Regions from separate parts of the Streptomyces sp. NPDC008163 genome, predicted to be linked through region 1. Evidence: riboswitches for the same ligand, from Rfam matches in the RefSeq annotation. Region 1 holds a riboswitch; each other region holds the start of a gene.
The links. Region 1 has a riboswitch for cobalamin ahead of ACFZAT_RS03650 (ribonucleoside-diphosphate reductase subunit alpha). Riboswitches for the same ligand answer to the same signal wherever they lie in the genome.
Positions count from the first base shown of each region.

Region 1 (5,840 bases):
CGTGGTCCTGCTCGTCCTTCGTCTGGTCGGCCTTGTTGTACTTCTTGACCAGGTCGACGAAGTGCTGGATGCCCTTCTGCGCCTCGGGGGTGGAGAGGGTGGCCTTCCACTCCTTCGAGCCCTCGTCGTACTTGGCGATCTGGCCGCCCTCGGCTGCGACGTAGGACATCGCGGCGTACCAGTAACGGCCGGGGTAGTACAGGGACGAGGCGCGCTTGTCCTTCTTCGCGAGCTCGGCCTGGACCTTGTCCATCGCCTTGAGGAAGTCGTCCTCGTTCTGCGGGAGGGTGTCGCTGCCGGTACCGGCCTTCAGCATGTCCTTGTTGTAGACCGCGAGGCGGGCGGAGGCGTAGTAAGGAACGCAGTAGATCTTGCCCTCGTAGGAGCAGGTGTCCTTGAGGCCCTTGATCCAGGTGTCCGAGTTCTCGTACTTCGAGGTGTCGATCTCGCCGAGCGCGCCATTGAGGATGTACTGCATGGTCTCGGTGTTGCCGAGTTCGACAACGTCCGGGAACTTGTCGCCACCGAGGGAGGTGTCGAGCTTCTTGACCTTGTCAGCCCAGCCCTGGTACTGGATCTTGACGTTGACGTTCGGGTACTTCTTCTTGAACTGGGCGTTGACGTCCTTCACCAGTTCGGGCCAGGTCGACTGGGCCTCGCCCATGAGCCAGACAGTCAGGTCTTCCTTGCGGTCCTTCGGGTCCTTCGAGGACGTCTTGTCGTCCGAACCACACGCCGCGATGGAAACCAACATGCCCGCGACGCCGATCGCCGCGATGAGCTTGCGCTTCACGCCACCCTCCTCAGGGATGCTGCAACCCCCTCCCCACCGCGCGAGAACGTCGACGAGTACCTCTGGGGCTGGGACCTGGTCTTTAATGGTTTAGACCAGTACCGGGAGCTTGGCCTAGACCTTTAGGGGTGTCAAGGGTGTATAAGAAGTGCACTCGCGTCCGTTATAGGACCGACACCTGAGGGAGGGCGACGAGCCGTGACCGGACCGTGCCACCATGTGAGCCGCGACAGACGGAGGAGCCGGTGACGGCAGCAACGCAGCAGTCGGGAAGGCGGGCCATGGGCGCCGACGGGGGCAGTTCGGAGAACGAGACGGGTGCGGGCGCCGGGACGCGCACCGCGCGCGTACCAAAGTACTACCGGCTGAAGCGACATCTCCTCGACATGACGGACACCATGCCGCCGGGCACCCCCGTCCCCCCGGAACGGACCCTGGCGGCCGAGTTCGACACCTCGCGCACCACCGTGCGCCAGGCACTCCAGGAACTGGTCGTCGAGGGCCGGTTGGAGCGCATCCAGGGCAAGGGCACCTTCGTCGCCAAGCCGAAGGTCTCGCAGGCCCTGCAACTCACCTCGTACACCGAGGACATGCGCGCCCAGGGCCTCGAACCGACCTCGCAGCTCCTGGACATCGGCTACGTCACCGCCGACGACACCCTCGCCGGGCTGCTCGACATCAGCGCCGGCGGCCGGGTCCTGCGGATCGAGCGCCTGCGCCTCGCGAGCGGCGAGCCGATGGCCATCGAGACCACGCACCTGTCGGCCAAGCGCTTTCCCGCGCTACGCCGTTCACTGGTCAAGTACACCTCGCTCTACACCGCGCTCTCCGAGGTGTACGACGTCCGGCTGGCCGAGGCCGAGGAGACCATCGAGACCTCCCTCGCCACCCCGCGCGAGGCCGGACTGCTCGGCACCGACGTGGGCCTGCCGATGCTGATGCTCTCCCGGCACTCGCTGGACGAACAGGGCGAACCGGTCGAGTGGGTGCGCTCGGTCTACCGCGGCGACCGCTACAAGTTCGTGGCCCGCCTGAAGCGGCCGCTGGACTGACCCGTCGTACGCATGTGCTTCCGAACGGCCCCCGGACCCGCCCCCGGGGGCCGTTCGGCGTTCCCGTAGCCCGGCTTGGCCTGGACCAACCCCCGGACGTTTGCCACCATTCCGGCCATCCGGCCGGTCCGTGACGACCGTTGCCGGACCGCAATGCGGACAGGGGGTGACGGTGGCCGGATGACTCGCCTAGATTTCCTGCGCATTACAGGTGATCAGCGAGGGGACGGAGTCGCCGCCATGCCGGAAGAACCAGAAGGAAAACCACCCACGGTCACACCCGTGCGGGTGGTCATCGCCCTGTGTCTCGTCGCGCCGTTCGTGGCGATGCTCTGGGTGGGTTCGTACGCGAAGATCGACCCGACCTTCATCGGCATCCCGTTCTTCTACTGGTACCAGATGCTCTGGGTGCTGATCTCCACCGCGCTCACCATGATCGCGTACAAGCTGTGGCAGCGTGACCAGCGCGCCCGCAAGGGAGGTGCGTCGGCATGAAGGACGGCGTGAACGGCGTCGCGCTCGGCGTCTTCATCTTCTTCTTCCTGGCCGTCACGGTCATGGGCTTCCTGGCCGCCCGCTGGCGCAAGGCCGAGAACGAGGCCACCCTCGACGAATGGGGCCTGGGCGGACGGTCGTTCGGCACCTGGGTCACCTGGTTCCTGCTCGGCGGCGACCTCTACACCGCGTACACCTTCGTCGCGGTGCCCGCGGCGATCTACTCGCTCGGAGCCTCCGGCTTCTTCGCGGTGCCGTACACCATCCTGGTGTACCCGCTGATCTTCACCTTCCTGCCGCGCCTGTGGTCGGTCTCGCACAAGCACGGGTACGTCACCACCTCGGACTTCGTCCGCGGCCGGTTCGGCTCGAAGGGCCTCTCGCTGGCCGTCGCGGTCACCGGCATCCTCGCCACCATGCCGTACATCGCGCTCCAGCTCGTCGGCATCCAGGCGGTGCTCGACGTGATGGGCGTCGGCGGCGGCGAGAACACCAACTGGTTCGTCAAGGACCTGCCGCTGCTGATCGCGTTCGCGGTGCTCGCCGCGTACACCTACTCCTCCGGGCTGCGGGCGCCGGCGCTGATCGCGTTCGTCAAGGACGGGCTGATCTACCTGGTCATCGCCGTCGCGATCATCTACATCCCGATCAAGCTGGGCGGCTTCGACGACATCTTCGCCTCCGCCCAGGACAAGTTCACCAAGGCGGGCGCGGGCAGCCTCGCACCGGCCGCGGCCGGGCAGTGGGGGTACGCGACCCTGGCGCTCGGGTCCGCGCTGGCGCTGTTCATGTACCCGCACTCGATCACGGCGACGCTCTCCAGCCGCAGCCGTGAGGTGATCCGCCGCAACACCACGATCCTGCCGCTGTATTCGCTGATGCTGGGCCTGCTCGCGCTGCTCGGCTTCATGGCGATCGCCGCCGGCGTCAAGGTGCAGAACGGCCAGCTGGCCATCCCGCAGCTGTTCGAGAACATGTTCCCCGACTGGTTCGCGGGCGTGGCCTTCGCCGCGATCGGCATCGGCGCCCTGGTGCCGGCCGCGATCATGTCCATCGCGGCGGCGAACCTGTTCACGCGCAACATCTACAAGGACTTCCTGAAGCCGGACGCGACGCCCGAGCAGGAGACCAAGGTCTCCAAGCTGGTCTCGCTCCTGGTCAAGGTCGGCGCGCTGGCCTTCGTCCTCACCATGGACAAGACCGTCGCGATCAACTTCCAGCTGCTGGGCGGGATCTGGATCCTCCAGACGATGCCGGCCCTGGTCGGCGGCCTGTTCACCCGGTGGTTCCACCGCTGGGCGCTGCTCGCCGGCTGGGCGGTCGGCATGATCTACGGTACGGCTGCCGCGTACGGGGTCGCGAGCCCCACGCAGAAGCACTTCGGCGGGTCCTCCAAGGAGATCCCGGGCCTCGGCGAGATCGGTTACATCGGCCTCACCGCGTTCGTGCTGAACGTCGTGGTCGTCGTCGTCCTCACCTTCGTCCTGAACGCCGTGAAGGCGCCTGCCGGGATCGACGAGACCTCCCCGGGCGACTACACCGCGGACGCGGGCGACCCGGGCGTCCAGGAGAAGCTGCCGCCGGCCACGGCGGGAGCGCCGGGCGGTCACTGACCGCACACCTTTACGCCACGCGACACAACATGTGGGGGCCGCCCGACAGGACGGCCCCCACATGTATGCTCATGCTCGCTGTCGCCGCAGGGGAATCCGGTGTGAATCCGGAACTGTCCCGCAACGGTGTATTCGGTGCGCTTTGGTGCATCCGTGGAGTCCGAGGACCTGCCGACAGCGCATCCGGCTCGACCGAACCGGATGCCCAGACGTCCGGGCCTCGTGGGATGGGCCGGTGGACGCCGCACGGAGTGCCGCCCCGCCCGGGCCCCCTCCTGCCCGGCTGCCCCCGCTCCCCGCCGGGCCGGAGCCGAGCGAGGGAGAGCACCACGTGACCATCGCGCCAGCCGATCCGGTCTCAGCGGCCGAAGCAACGGGAACCGCGGGCGACGGACCCGGCACCGCACTGCTGCGGACCCTGACCGAACTCACCGCCGACCTGCCCGACACCGACCCCGGTCGCGTCGCCGCCGCCGCACTGCGCGGCCGCAACGCCCGGTCGGACGAGGCGGAGCTGCGCTCGCTGGCCACCGAGGCCGCGGCGGGCCTCATCTCCGAGGACCCCGCCTACTCCCGCCTCGCCGCCCGGCTGCTCACCCGGACCATCGCGGACGAGGCCGCGGGGCAGGGCGCCACCTCGTTCTCGGCCTCGGTCGCCGTGGGCCACCGCGAGGGCCTGATCGCGGACCGCACCGCCGCCTTCGTCACCCTGCACGCGGCCGCCCTGGACGCCCTGGTCGAGCGGTCCCTCGCGGACGGGGCCGACGACCGCTTCGGGTACTTCGGGCTCCGCACCCTGCACAGCCGCTATCTGCTGCGCCACCCGCATACCCGCGAGGTCATCGAGACCCCCCAGCACTTCATGCTCAGGGTCGCCACCGGGCTCGCCGAGGACACCTCCGAGCGGGCGCTGGACGAGGTCGCCGCGCTGTACGGACTGATGAGCCGGCTGGACTACCTGCCGTCCTCGCCGACGCTCTTCAACTCCGGCACCCGCCACCCGCAGATGTCCTCCTGCTATCTGCTGGACTCGCCGCTGGACGAGCTGGACTCGATCTACGACCGCTACCACCAGGTGGCCCGGCTGTCGAAGCACGCGGGCGGCATCGGCCTCTCGTACTCCCGCATCCGCGCCCGGGGTTCGCTGATCCGGGGCACCAACGGCCACTCCAACGGCATCGTGCCGTTCCTCAAGACGCTGGACGCCTCCGTCGCCGCCGTGAACCAGGGCGGCCGGCGCAAGGGCGCCGCCGCGGTCTACCTGGAGACCTGGCACGCGGACATCGAGGAGTTCCTGGAGCTCCGCGACAACACGGGCGAGGACCAGCGCCGCACGCACAACCTGAACCTGGCGCACTGGATCCCGGACGAGTTCATGCGCCGCGTCGACGCGGACGGCACCTGGTCGCTGTTCTCCCCGGCGGACGTGCCCGGGCTGACCGACCTGTGGGGCGACGAGTTCGACGCCGCGTACCGGGCGGCCGAGGCGAAGGGCCTGGCCCGCAAGACCATGCCGGCCCGCGAGCTGTACGGCCGGATGATGCGGACCCTGGCGCAGACCGGGCAGGGCTGGATGACGTTCAAGGACGCCTCCAACCGCACCGCGAACCAGACCGCCGAGCCGGGCAGGGTCGTGCACTCCTCGAACCTGTGCACCGAGATCCTGGAGGTGACCGACGACGGCGAGACGGCCGTGTGCAACCTCGGCTCGGTCAACCTCGGCGCGTTCGTCGAGGGCGGCTCGATCGACTGGGAGCGGCTGGACGCCACCGTGCGGACCGCGGTGACCTTCCTCGACCGGGTCGTGGACATCAACTTCTACCCGACCGAGCAGGCCGGCCGGTCCAACGCCCGCTGGCGGCCGGTGGGCCTGGGTGCGATGGGGCT
Region 1 is NZ_JBIBHG010000001.1:759,615-765,454, reverse strand. Features, by position in the region: gene ACFZAT_RS03670 (sugar ABC transporter substrate-binding protein) at 1-793, opposite strand, end outside; gene ACFZAT_RS03665 (GntR family transcriptional regulator) at 1,075-1,845, shown strand; gene ACFZAT_RS03660 (DUF3311 domain-containing protein) at 2,086-2,340, shown strand; gene mctP (monocarboxylate uptake permease MctP) at 2,337-3,953, shown strand; cobalamin riboswitch at 4,012-4,144, shown strand; gene ACFZAT_RS03650 (ribonucleoside-diphosphate reductase subunit alpha) at 4,285-5,840, shown strand, end outside.

Region 2 (5,840 bases), on a different contig from region 1:
CCGTGCTGCTTCGCCGGGGACGTCGTCGCGCACGCCCGCGAGCTGCCCGAGCTGCGGGAGGGCGACTTCGTGGTGCTGTACGACACGGGCGCGTACTACTTCTCCACGCCGTGGTCGTACAACAGCCTGCCGCGCCCGGCGGTGTACGGGTACGAGCTCGCCGCTGCGAGCGGCCGCGAGGAGCCGGTGGTGCGGTTCGCGCCGGTACGCGACGCCCAGTCGCTGGACTCGGTCTCCGCGGAGAGCGGCCTCGCGCACGCCGACGCGCTGCTGAATCTGCGGGACTGAGCCGACGGGTGTACGCGCTGCCGTGGCCTCGCAGAATTTAGCAGCCATGGACATATTAGCCATGTACGGTATCTGTCATGAGCAACGCGATCGAGGGCGCGACCCCTGGTTTTCTGGTCTGGCGCCTGTCCATGAAGTGGCGGGTGGCCATCGACCGGGCGCTGACCCCGCTCGGCCTGACGCACGCGCAGTATTCGCTGGTCGCCTCCCTGCAGGGCATGGAGCACGCGGGGCTGCGGCCGAGTCAGCGCGCGCTGGCGGATCACACCGGACTCGAAGCGCTCTACGTCTCGAAACTGGCCCGCGCCCTGGAGTCGGCGGGTCTGGTCGAACGGACCACCGACCCCTCGGACAGCAGGGCCGTCCGGCTCTCGCTGACCGAGGAGGGCCGTGTGACGACGGAGCGCGCGGTCGCGGTGGTGCGGGAGCTCGTCGACGGGCTGCTCGCACCTCTCGGCGGTCTCGGCGGCAAGGACACCGGGGCGTTCACCGAGGCACTGACGGCCCTGCTCGACGTGCCGGTCCCTCCCGTCACCCCTTCCCGCGAGGAGTCATCATGAGCACCGCACCCCCTGTGAACGGCCAGGTCATCGGCATGGCCCACTACGCCACGCGCGCGCTCGCCGAACGGCTGCTGCCCCAGGGCGCCACCTTCCACCAGGCCCTGGCGCTCAACGCCGTCGAGGCCGCCGGCGGCGCCGTCGGGCGCCGCGCACTGGTCGAGCGCCTGACCGGGGCGGTGAAGCTCGGCGTTCCGGCGGCGGAGGCCACCGTCACCGAGCTGACGCACGACGGTCTGCTGGAGGAGCGGCCCGGTGACCTGCTCGCGCTCACCCCTGCGGGCGACGCGCTGATCCAGTCGTACAAGGCGGGCGTCGCCGGCATCGCGGCCGAGCTCTACGGGGACCTGCCGGCCGAGGACCTGGCCGCGGCGGGCCGGGTGCTGACCGAGGTCACCGCCCGGGCCGACGCGATGCTGGCCGCCGGCTGACCCGTGGGCCGCCCCGGACTCGCCGGGTCAGACCGGTGACGGCTCGGGCTCGGGCGGCGGCACCGGGTCGGGGTTCGGCGAGGGCGGCTGCGGGATCGGGTCGGGCGCCGGTCCCGGCGGAGTGGGTGTCGGCGCCGGGGGTGTGGGCGCGGGCGGGGTCGGCGCGGGCGGCGTCGGCTCCGGCAGCGGACCCGGGGTCGGCGCCGGAGGGACGGGGTCGGGGAACGGATGAGTCATCTCGGGCCTCCGAGCGATCGGGGGTGGACCTCTTCCACCGTCTCCCGGAGCGGCTGCCCGCGCCCGGCGAGGCCATACGTGCGAACGCGGAAGAGTGCTGCGTACGGATGACGCGGGCGGCCCCGACGGGTCAGTGCCCGGCGGCCGCCACGGCGGCGGCCAGCCCGGGGCGGGGGCTGGACAGGACCGGGATCCCGGTGGTCGTACGCTCGGCCGCGCCGGCCATGGAGCCCTGGGCGAGCACGATGACGTCCGCGTCGCGTACCTCGTCGGCCGAGGCCGCGACCAGGTCGAGGAAGCCGTCGTTGTCCCCCGCCGTGAAACGGTCCCAGGCACCGTCCACCAGCACGGTGCGCACGTCCGCCCCCGGCAGCCCGGCGCCGGCCGCCTCCTCGGTGAGCAGCGCGCGGGTCGGCTCCAGGGTGGAGGCGAGGGCGGCGAGGACGGTGATCCGGCCCGCCCGGACGGCCGCCGCCGCCATGGGCCGGTCGACGCGCAGGACCGGGACGCCGGCCGCGACGCCCGCGGCCTCCGCCACGGCCCCGATGGTCGAGCAGGTGCAGAGCACGGCGTCCGCCCCTTCGGCCACCAGGTCCGCGACCACCGCCTCCACCTCGTCGGCCACCGCTTCGGGCCCGAGCGCCGCCGCCGTGGTCAGCAGCTCCTCCCGGACGACGTGGCGCAGGGGGGTCCCCGGGTGGTCGGCGTCGCGCAGGGCGTCGAAGGCCGGGACGTGGACGGGTGAGGTGTGCAGCAGCGCGAGCGTCATGGCCGGCCTGCTCCTTCCGGTTCAGTACAGCTCGGGGTGCGAGGCGAGTTGCGTCTTCGCGCGCTCCACCAGCCCCTCGGGCACCTCGGGAGCCTCGTCGGGGTGGCGCGAGGCCCACTTGGCGGCGTACGGGCACAGCGGCACGACGGGCACGCCCTCACGCCCCGCCATGGCATAGAACTCCCTGACCAGGGCGGAGCCGATGCCCTTGCCCTCGTGCCCGGACCCGACGACCGTGTGGACGGCGACGAGCCCGGCGGGCTCCCCGTCCAGCACGAAGTACGCGATGACGCCGACGGCCTCGCCGTCCTCGTACGCGGACAGCTTGCCGGCCACCCGGTCGTCATGGATCTCGGGCCCGGTCTGCTCTGCCATGGCGGTGTGCCCCTCGTTCGACGAGCCGCCTCAGCGCGCCGCGGGCACCGCGTGCGGGCTGCGCTCGGTGTCACTGCCCGGCACGGGCGCGGAGGCGTCGGCACCGAGTGCGACGATGCGGTTGTCCGCGTCGACGTGCACGATACGCGGGACGAGGGCACGGGCCTCGGCATCCTCGACCTGGGCGTAGCTGATGAGGATGACCAGATCACCCGGGTGCACCAGATGGGCGGCGGCGCCGTTGATCCCGATCACCCCGGAACCGCGCTCGCCCTCGATGACGTACGTCTCCAGCCGGGCCCCGTTGTCGATGTCCACGATGTGCACGAGCTCACCGGGCAGCAGGTCCGCCGCCTCCATGAGCTCGGCGTCGACGGTGACGGAACCCACGTAGTGCAGGTCGGCCTGGGTCACGGTGGCACGGTGGATCTTCGACTTGAACATGGTGCGCAGCATGCGGGGCTCCTGGAGGACGGCTCCCTGCCTGTGGTCTTACAGGTCAAGGGCTGGCTGCCCAGACTACAGCGAGTCGTGTGCTCCGGGCAGCCCTCCTCGAGTCGTTCAGGATCCGTGCGCGGAGGTCTGCGGGCACCGGGGGCCCGCCCTGGTTCATCGGTCGTCCGTCGGCGCGGTGAAGCGCAGCAGATAGGTGTCCATGATCCAGCCATGCCGCTCGCGGGCCTCGGCACGCAGCCGCCGGATCCGGTCGGAGACCTCGTGGAGCGGTCCGGCGACGAGGAGTTCGTCCGGCGTGCCGAGGTAGGCGCCCCAGTAGATCCACACGTCGTCGCCCGCGAGACGGGTGAACGACTCGTGGGCGTCGAGCATGACGACGATGTCGCCGTCGCCGTTCCGGCCGAGGTCGGCGAGGCGGCGGGCCGGGGTGATGTGCACCGGGCGGCCCACCTGGTTGAGCGGGATGCGGTGACGCGCGGTCAGGGAGGCGATGCTCGTGATGCCGGGGATCACCTCGACGCTCACGGAGAGCGCACCTCGGTCCTCGATGTCCCCGAGGATGCCCAGCGTGCTGTCGTACAGGGACGGGTCGCCCCAGACGAGGAAGGCGCCCGTCTCACCGGCCGCCATCTCCTCGCACATCGCCCTCTCGAAGACCTCGCCGCGCCGTTCGCGCCAGTCCTGGACGGCCGCCGTATAACCGGAGCGGTCCATCGGGCGCCGGTCGCGGCTGGGGTCCTCGACCTCGACCACCCGGTACGGGCCCCGCGCGTGGTCCTCGATCATCCGGTGGCGCAGGTCGGTGAGCGACGCCTTGTGGGGGCCCTTGCCGACGACGAAGAACACATCGGCGCGCCGGATCGCCTTCACGGCCTGGAGAGTCAGCTGGTCGGGGTCGCCCGCCCCGATGCCGATGACGAGGATCGCGCGCTGTTCCGTGCTCATGCGGCGAGTCTTCCAGGGACTCCTCCCCCACCGGCGGGCGGCCCAGGACCGGCCGAGGTCGGCGTGAGACGGGTGTCCCTCCCCCCGGTGGCACCGCGTAAGGTGACCGCAGCAGCTGGTTCGCCCCGTCCGCCAGGCGGGGTGTCGCAAGAGGGAACCCGGTGGGAATCCGGGACTGCCCCGCAGCGGTGAGCGGGAACGACCGCCGTCATACGCACTGGGCCCGGGACGGGTCTGGGAAGCGACGGCCAGTAGGTGTCCTCCGGTACGGAGGGTGTGCCCGCGAGTCCGAAGACCTGCCAACTGCCCGTGTACGGACCACCCGTACGCGGACATTCCGGTGACCTCGAGGGCGGGTCGGCGTACACACCAGACGGAACGACCGTGCCGCGCCGCGTTGCGCCGGGGTCGTACCCGTCGGGTCGTCGTCACCTTCGCGCTCTCGTCCCGTCTCCGGGATCTCAGGGATTCATCTCGCGAAGGAGATCTCCGTGACATCCGAGCCCGCAGCAGCGGCAGCACGCGCCACCGTGTACGGCTACCCCCGCCAGGGCCCCGACCGGGAGCTCAAGAAGGCCGTCGAGGGCTACTGGAAGGGCCGCGTCAGCGCGGACGCCCTCCGGCAGACCGCCGCACAGCTCCGGCACGACAACCGGCAGCAGCTCGCCGACGCAGGCATCCGGGAAGTGCCCACCGGCGACTTCTCGCTCTACGACCATGTCCTGGACACCACCGTCATGGTCGGCGCCATCCCCGAACGCCACCGCGAGGCCGTCGCGGCCGACGCGGTGGACGGCTACTTCGCCATGGCGCGCGGCACCCAGGACGTGGCGCCGCTGGAGATGACCAAGTGGTTCGACACGAACTACCACTACCTGGTCCCCGAGCTCGGCCCCGGCACCGTCTTCACCGCGGACTCCACCAAGCAGGTCGCGGAGTTCAAGGAGGCCCTGGCCCAGGGCCTCACCGCGCGGCCGGTGCTGGTCGGGCCCGTCACCTATCTCCTGCTGGCCAAGCCGGCCCCCGGTGTGCCCGCCGACTTCGAGCCGCTGACCCTCCTGGACCGGCTGCTGCCGGTGTACGCGGAGGTGCTCGCTGATCTGCGTGCGGCGGGGGCCGAGTGGGTGCAGCTGGACGAGCCCGCGCTCGTCCAGGACCGCACCCCGGCCGAGCTCAACGCGGCCGAGCGCACCTACCGCGGCCTCGGTTCGCTCACCGACCGCCCGAAGCTGCTCGTCGCCTCCTACTTCGACCGGCTGGGCGAGGCGCTTCCGGTCCTGGCGAAGGCTCCTGTTGAGGGCCTGGCGCTGGACTTCACCGAGGCCGCCGCCGCCAACCTCGACGCCCTCGCGGCTGTGGGCGGACTGCCGGGCAAGCGCCTGGTCGCCGGTGTCGTCAACGGCCGCAACATCTGGATCAACGACCTCCAGAAGTCGCTGTCCACGCTCGGCACCCTCCTCGGGCTGGCCGACCGCGTCGACGTGGCCGCCTCCTGCTCGCTGCTGCACGTGCCGCTGGACGCCGCCGCGGAGCGGGACATCGACCCGCAGATCGTGCACTGGCTGGCCTTCGCCCGGCAGAAGACCACGGAGATCGTCACCCTGGCGAAGGCCCTCGCGCAGGGCACCGACACCATCGCCGGCGAACTCTCCGCCAACAGGGCAGCCCTGGCCTCCCGCGCCCGCTCCCCCCTCACCCGCGACCCGGCCGTGCGCGCCCGGGCCGAGGCCGTGACGGACGCGGACGGCCGCCGCTCCCAGCCGTACACCGAGCGGGCCG
Region 2 is NZ_JBIBHG010000013.1:199,027-204,866, forward strand. Features, by position in the region: gene ACFZAT_RS27130 (diaminopimelate decarboxylase) at 1-288, shown strand, start outside; gene ACFZAT_RS27135 (MarR family transcriptional regulator) at 366-848, shown strand; gene ACFZAT_RS27140 (hypothetical protein) at 845-1,279, shown strand; gene ACFZAT_RS27145 (aspartate/glutamate racemase family protein) at 1,647-2,285, opposite strand; gene ACFZAT_RS27150 (GNAT family N-acetyltransferase) at 2,307-2,660, opposite strand; gene panD (aspartate 1-decarboxylase) at 2,691-3,116, opposite strand; gene cobF (precorrin-6A synthase (deacetylating)) at 3,270-4,061, opposite strand; cobalamin riboswitch at 4,161-4,380, shown strand; gene metE (5-methyltetrahydropteroyltriglutamate--homocysteine S-methyltransferase) at 4,553-5,840, shown strand, end outside.
Region 2: linked by a shared signal. The riboswitch ahead of metE (5-methyltetrahydropteroyltriglutamate--homocysteine S-methyltransferase) and the one ahead of ACFZAT_RS03650 (ribonucleoside-diphosphate reductase subunit alpha) in region 1 are both predicted to bind cobalamin.

Region 3 (5,840 bases), on a different contig from region 1:
GGCTGACCGCCTCCCGGGTGCGGACCTCGCCGGTGCGCCAGGTCATGGAGATCGACGCGGTGCTCGACCTCCCGGTGGGCCTGACCGCTACACGCGAGGGACGGGCCGCCCGCACCCGGGAGGTGCCCGTACGCATCGAGGTGTCGCGGTGGCACGGGGATCCGCTGCTGCGCTGGCGCATCGAGCTCGACAACACGGTGACCGACCACCGGCTGCGGCTGCACGTTCCCGGCGGGGGCGGCGACGGCACCTGGACCGGGGACGGCCACTGGAGCCTCGTCGATCGCCCCGTCGCCGTGGACCTGGGCCCCCTGCCCCAGGAGAAGGGGCACGAGGCGGTCTGCGGCTCCGCCCCCGTGCAGAGCCTCGGCGCCATCGGCCGGGGTGAGGACCGCACGGCGCTCATCGCCCCCGGACTGCCCGAGATGCGGGGCCTCGGCGCCGGTGAGACGCCCACCGGCGCCGACGAGGAGATCGTCGTCACCCTGCTCCGCTCGGTGGGCTGGCTCTCCCGCTTCGACCTGCGCAGCCGGACCACCGGCGCCGGACCGGCGCTGCCCACCCCGGAGGCCCAGTGCCAGGGACGGCAGACCTTCGAGGTGGCGGTCGTGACGGGCGCCCCGGTCGCTCGCGACCACGACCTGGTACGGACGGCCGCCCGGTTCCGTACCCCGCCGAGGGCCTGGCAGCTCCGCCCGGGCACCGCCCCGGACGCCTACCGCAGCGCCCTCACCGCGCAGGGGGCACTGCTCGGCGCCCTGAAGACGGCCGAGGACGGCAACGGACTGATCCTCCGCCTCGCCAACCCCGGTGCCGAGCAGCGCGTCGCGCACGTCTCGGCCGCTCCCGGTTCCCTGCTCGCCCCGTCGCGGCTGGACGAGCGGACGGACGGCGAGGCCCCCGTACATGCCGGGGAGGAGGCCGTCGCGTGGCCGCTGGACCCGCACGCGACGCTGACCGTGCGCGTGCTGCCGCCGGGCAGCCCCGAGTGATCCGGTGACGAGGGCCGGGGGTGAGCGCCTTGCTCACCCCCGTGCCGGGGCCTCGTTCAGCCAGAGGGCCGCGGTGACACCGCGCGGGTAGTAGCGGCTGGCCATGACGTCACCGGCGAGCATCTGATCGCTCCGGGCCCAGGCCGCGTTCCCGGGCCGCAGCAGCCAGGGCCTTTCGTTTGGATCATGCTGGGCTCGCGGGGCGTGGCACGCGCGTCTGCCGCGTTGTCGCCCTCCTCCGCCTCGCAGCCACACGCACCACGACCCGCTCATCGTGGCCGACCGGGAGAACAACCGCCTGGTCGCGCTGGACCCGGACGGCGCGCTGACCGGCACGGTCGCGGAGCGGCTGCGCAAACCGAGCAGCGTCGCCCTGCACGAGGGCTGCCTGCTGGTGGGGGAGTTGGAGGCGTCGCTCCTGGGAGGCCGGCACGTGCTGCTGAGGTCGAGGCGGTTGTCCAGCCGGGACAGGTCACGGCCGGTGAGGAGTTCGATGCGCCGGACGCGGTAGTGGACCGTGTTGACGTGGATGTGCAGGGCGTCCGCCGTGCGGGTCCAGGAGCAGTCGTGGGCCAGGAACGCCTGCAAGGTGTCCAGGAGCATGGGGCCCGACTTCGGGCCGGCCGCGAGGAGGGGGCCGAGGACCGTCTCGCGGTAGACCTCCCGTACGTCCGAAGGGACTCCCGCCAACAGCATGGCCAGAGCCGCAGCCGCACCTGCGCCGACTGGTCGACCTGAGCCGGATGGGCTGGGAACCCCTGACGCGCCACCCCGACGGCTCGCTGGAAATCTCCGCCACGTCCACGATCGCCCAGCTCTCCCGCTACGGGCGGCGCTCGCTGCACGCGCCCGCCGCCCCGCTCTTCGAGCAGTGCTGCCGCGCCTTCCTCGCCTCGTTCAAGATCTGGAACATGGCGACCGTCGGCGGGAACCTGTGCAACGGACTGCCGGCCGGGCCGATGATCTCGCTGACGGCCGCGCTCGACGGCAGCTGCCTGCTCCGGGCGCAGGACGGCTCCGTACGCGAGGTGAAGGTGGCCGACTTCATCCGGGGCGCGGGCCTCAAGGACCTCGCGGAGGGCGAACTGCTGCGCTCGGTGACGCTGCCCGCGCGGGCGCTGCGCTGCCGTACCGCCTTCCGGCAGGCATCGCTGTACGGTCTCGGCCGGTCCGGCGCCCTGGTGACCGGCACGCTCGATCCGGTGGACGGCTCGCTCGCCGTGACGGTCACCGCCGCCACGGTCCGGCCCTTCCGGTTCTGGTTCCCGCTGCCGCCGACGGCCGGGCGGCTGCGGTCCGCCATCGACGCGGCGGTGTCCGGCACCGAGTGGTTCGACGACATCCACGGACTGCCCGAGTGGCGCCGCCACATGGCGCTGCGCCTCGCCGAAGAGGTCCGCCGCGAGCTGACCGATCCATCCGGAAGGGACGACCGATGAGCTACGAACTCCACGTCAACGGACGCACGTCCGAGGAGGAGCCGCGTGCCGGCCAGTGCCTGCGGACCTATCTGCGCGAACGCGGCTGGTTCGGCGTGAAGAAGGGCTGCGACGCCGGCGACTGCGGCGCCTGCACCGTCCACGTCGACGGCGAGCCGGTGCACAGCTGCCTCTACCCGGCGGTGCGCGCCGCCGGCCGTACGGTGACGACCGTCGAGGGCCTGGCCGCGTCGGACGGCGAACTCCACCCCGTACAGCGCAAGTTCCTTGACGCGCAGGGCTACCAGTGCGGGTTCTGCACCGTCGGGTTCCTGATGACCACGGCGGCCCTGGACGGCCGGGACGGTCGTCGCGGGCAAGGCGGTGCTCCTCGCCGAGACCTCCCTGGAACAGCGCCTGCGCACCCTGGCCGCCCGCCACACCGGAGTCGCCCGGCACCTGTGCGTGCTCGGCGCGGAGTCCGTCGACTGCGCCGGGCGGCTCGTCACGCTCAAGGAGCTGTACGAGGCGGGGCACACCCTCGGCGCGGCGGACGAACTCGCGGCCGAAGGGCACTGGGGCGGCTCGCCGCGCTCCGTCGCCTTCAACGCCCAGTGGTTCCGGATCGCCGTCGACCCCGGCACCGGCGAGATCCGCATCCTGCGCAGCGTCTACGCAGCCGACGCCGGGAAGGTCATGAACCCGATGCAGTGCCGGGGCCAGGTCGAGGGCGGCGTGGCCCAGGCGCTCGGCGCGACGCTCTTCGAGACCGTCCGGGTCGACGACCGGGGCAGGGTCACCACGGCCGCGTTCCGCCGCTACCGGCTGCCCCAGTACGCCGACGTCCCCCGGACCGAGGTGTACTTCACGGAGACCTCCGACTCGACCGGCCCGCTCGGCGCCAAGTCCATGAGCGAGAGCCCCTTCAACCCCGTCGCGCCCGCGTTCGCCAACGCCCTGCGGGACGCCACGGGCATCCGCTTCACCGAGCTGCCGGTGACCCGTGACCGGGTCTGGCTCGCGCTGCACCGGCGGGCGGAGGGGGTCGGCCGATAGACCAGGGCCGTGCCAGGCCCGTACTCGTACATAGGCTGTCCTGGGCGGAGATCGACGCGGACTTCGGCAACGCGCCGGTCCTGCTCGCCACCCGCATGGACGACCACGACCTGGACGAGGCCGGCACCCAGCTCGTCGTCCCGTCCGACCGGTGCGGCGCGCGCTACGTCAGTGCCGTCACCGGCATCTGGCTCGGCCGCCACCACCGCGAGGAGGGTGTCCCGGAGGCGGTGTGACCGTGCCTCAGGCGCCCCACCTCAGGGCGATCGTGTCGCCCACGCCGATGGACCGGTTGCGGGTGGCCGAACGCGTCGTCCAGTACGCCGACCGCGTACTCCACCTCTCCGGCGACGGCCAGGTCCGCATCGGCGCCCCCGTCGACATCCTGCGCACCTCCGCCATCGCACCCCCATCGTGGAGCTCCGCCGCGCCGCCGGATGGGACCCCCTCCCGCTGTCCATCCGCGACGCCAGGCGCACCGCCCGCGAGCTGCGCACCCGACTGACCGGCCACACCCCGGCACCCGTCCGCCAGGGCCCCGGACCCGACCGGCCCGACCTGCTCACCGCCCGCAAGGTGACCCTCGCCCACAAGGGCGTCCCCGCCGTCCGCGAGGTCGACCTCACCCGCGCTGCGCCCCCTCGGCGCGGGCACGGCGGGCATCGAGACCGTCTTCTTCGTCCTCGTCCTCGCGGGGCGGGTCTTCGGCCCGGGCTTCGGCTTCACCCTCGGCTGCACGTCGCTGTTCGCCTCCGCGCTCATCACGGGGGCGTCGGCCCCTGGATGCCGTACCAGATGTTCGGCTGCGCCTTCGTCGGCATGCTCGCCGGGTTCCTCCCGCGCGCCACCGGCCGTCGCGAAGTCCTTCTGCTCGCCGTCTACGGCTCCCTGTCCGGCTACCTCTTCGGATTCCTCCTCAACCTCTCCTTCCGGCCGTTCTCCCTCGACCCGAACAGCTCCATCGCCTACCTGCCCATCCTGCTCGCCGGCCCCGCCGTGCTCACCACGTTCCGCCGTGCCGCCCGCCGCGCCCGCTGCCGCGCCCCGGCCCGCTTCACCGCGCCTCAGCCGGTGGACCGTCCTGAGGGTCATGAGACGATGGCCGCCGAATCGGGCGACGGGAGCTGAGGAAGCCGGTGTGAATCCGGCGCGGTCCCGCCACTGTGACCGGGCACGACCCGGGAGCCAGACACTCACACCGTCGCCACCTCCACGACGTCCGGGGCGGACCTCCCCGGTGAGAGGCGGACGGCGCCATGCCGGAATCAGCGACCCCTTCGGCCACGGCCTCCGCACCCAGCAGAGTGACGGTGTGCCGGGACTGCTGCTGCGGCACGGTCAAGGTGCCGGGCGACCACAGGGCCCAGACCGCGCGGCTGCGCTCGGCCGTCCCACTGCGCGTCTCCGAGTGCCTGGACGTGTGCGAACAGGCCAACGTCATCGTCGTACAGCCGTCGGCCGAGGCCCGTCGCGCCGGGGCCCGGCCGGTGTGGCTCGGCCTGGTCAACGACCCCGACGCGACCGAGGACGTCATAGCCTGGGTGAACGCCGGAGGCCCGGGCACGGCCCCGATGCCGGAGATCCTCGACCTGTACGCGTTCGACCCGGGCGCGCCCGGCCGGGGGCCGGGACGCGAGTGACGTCCCGGCCCCCGGCAACCCCGTTCAGGAGGAGGGCAGTTCCGCCCGGACGGTACGGGCGGCGGCGACCAGGTTCTCCAGGGAGGCCCGGGTCTCGGCCCAGCCGCGGGTCTTGAGGCCGCAGTCGGGGTTCACCCAGAGCCGTTCGGCGGGGATCGCCTTCAGCCCCGTACGCAGCAGCTCGGCGGCCTCCTCGGCGCTCGGGACACGGGGCGAGTGGATGTCGTAGACCCCCGGTCCCGCCTCACGCGGATAGCCGTGGGCCGCCAGCTCGTGGGCCACCTGCATGTGGGAGCGGGCGGCCTCCAGGCTGATGACGTCGGCGTCCAGGTCGTCGATGGCCTGGACGATGTCACCGAACTCCGCGTAGCACATGTGGGTGTGGATCTGGGTGGCCGGCCGCACCCCGCTGGTCGTGAGCCGGAACGCCTCCGTGGCCCAGGCCAGGTAGTCCGCCCGGTCGGCCGCCCGCAGCGGCAGCGTCTCGCGCAGGGCGGGCTCATCCACCTGGATCACCGAAGTCCCGCTCGCCTCCAAGTCATTGACCTCGTCGCGCAGGGCGAGGGCGACCTGCCGGGCGGTGTCCCCGAGCGGCAGGTCGTCGCGGACGAACGACCAGGCGAGCATGGTGACCGGACCCGTGAGCATGCCCTTGACCGGGCGGTCGCTCAGCGACTGGGCGTAGGAGGTCCAGCGCACGGTCATCGGCTCGGGGCGCGAGATGTCCCCGGCGA
Region 3 is NZ_JBIBHG010000013.1:205,188-211,027, reverse strand. Features, by position in the region: gene ACFZAT_RS27210 (hypothetical protein) at 1-992, shown strand, start outside; gene ACFZAT_RS27205 (helix-turn-helix domain-containing protein) at 1,026-1,688, opposite strand; partial or broken gene ACFZAT_RS27200 (FAD binding domain-containing protein) at 1,694-2,431, shown strand; partial or broken gene ACFZAT_RS27195 ((2Fe-2S)-binding protein) at 2,428-2,706, shown strand; partial or broken gene ACFZAT_RS27190 (xanthine dehydrogenase family protein molybdopterin-binding subunit) at 2,765-3,466, shown strand; partial or broken gene ACFZAT_RS27185 (molybdopterin-dependent oxidoreductase) at 3,502-3,702, shown strand; partial or broken gene ACFZAT_RS27180 (cobalt ABC transporter ATP-binding protein) at 3,771-4,090, shown strand; partial or broken gene ACFZAT_RS27175 (ECF transporter S component) at 4,083-4,534, shown strand; cobalamin riboswitch at 4,548-4,682, shown strand; gene ACFZAT_RS27170 (hypothetical protein) at 4,723-5,106, shown strand; gene metE (5-methyltetrahydropteroyltriglutamate--homocysteine S-methyltransferase) at 5,131-5,840, opposite strand, start outside.
Region 3: linked by a shared signal. The riboswitch ahead of ACFZAT_RS27170 (hypothetical protein) and the one ahead of ACFZAT_RS03650 (ribonucleoside-diphosphate reductase subunit alpha) in region 1 are both predicted to bind cobalamin.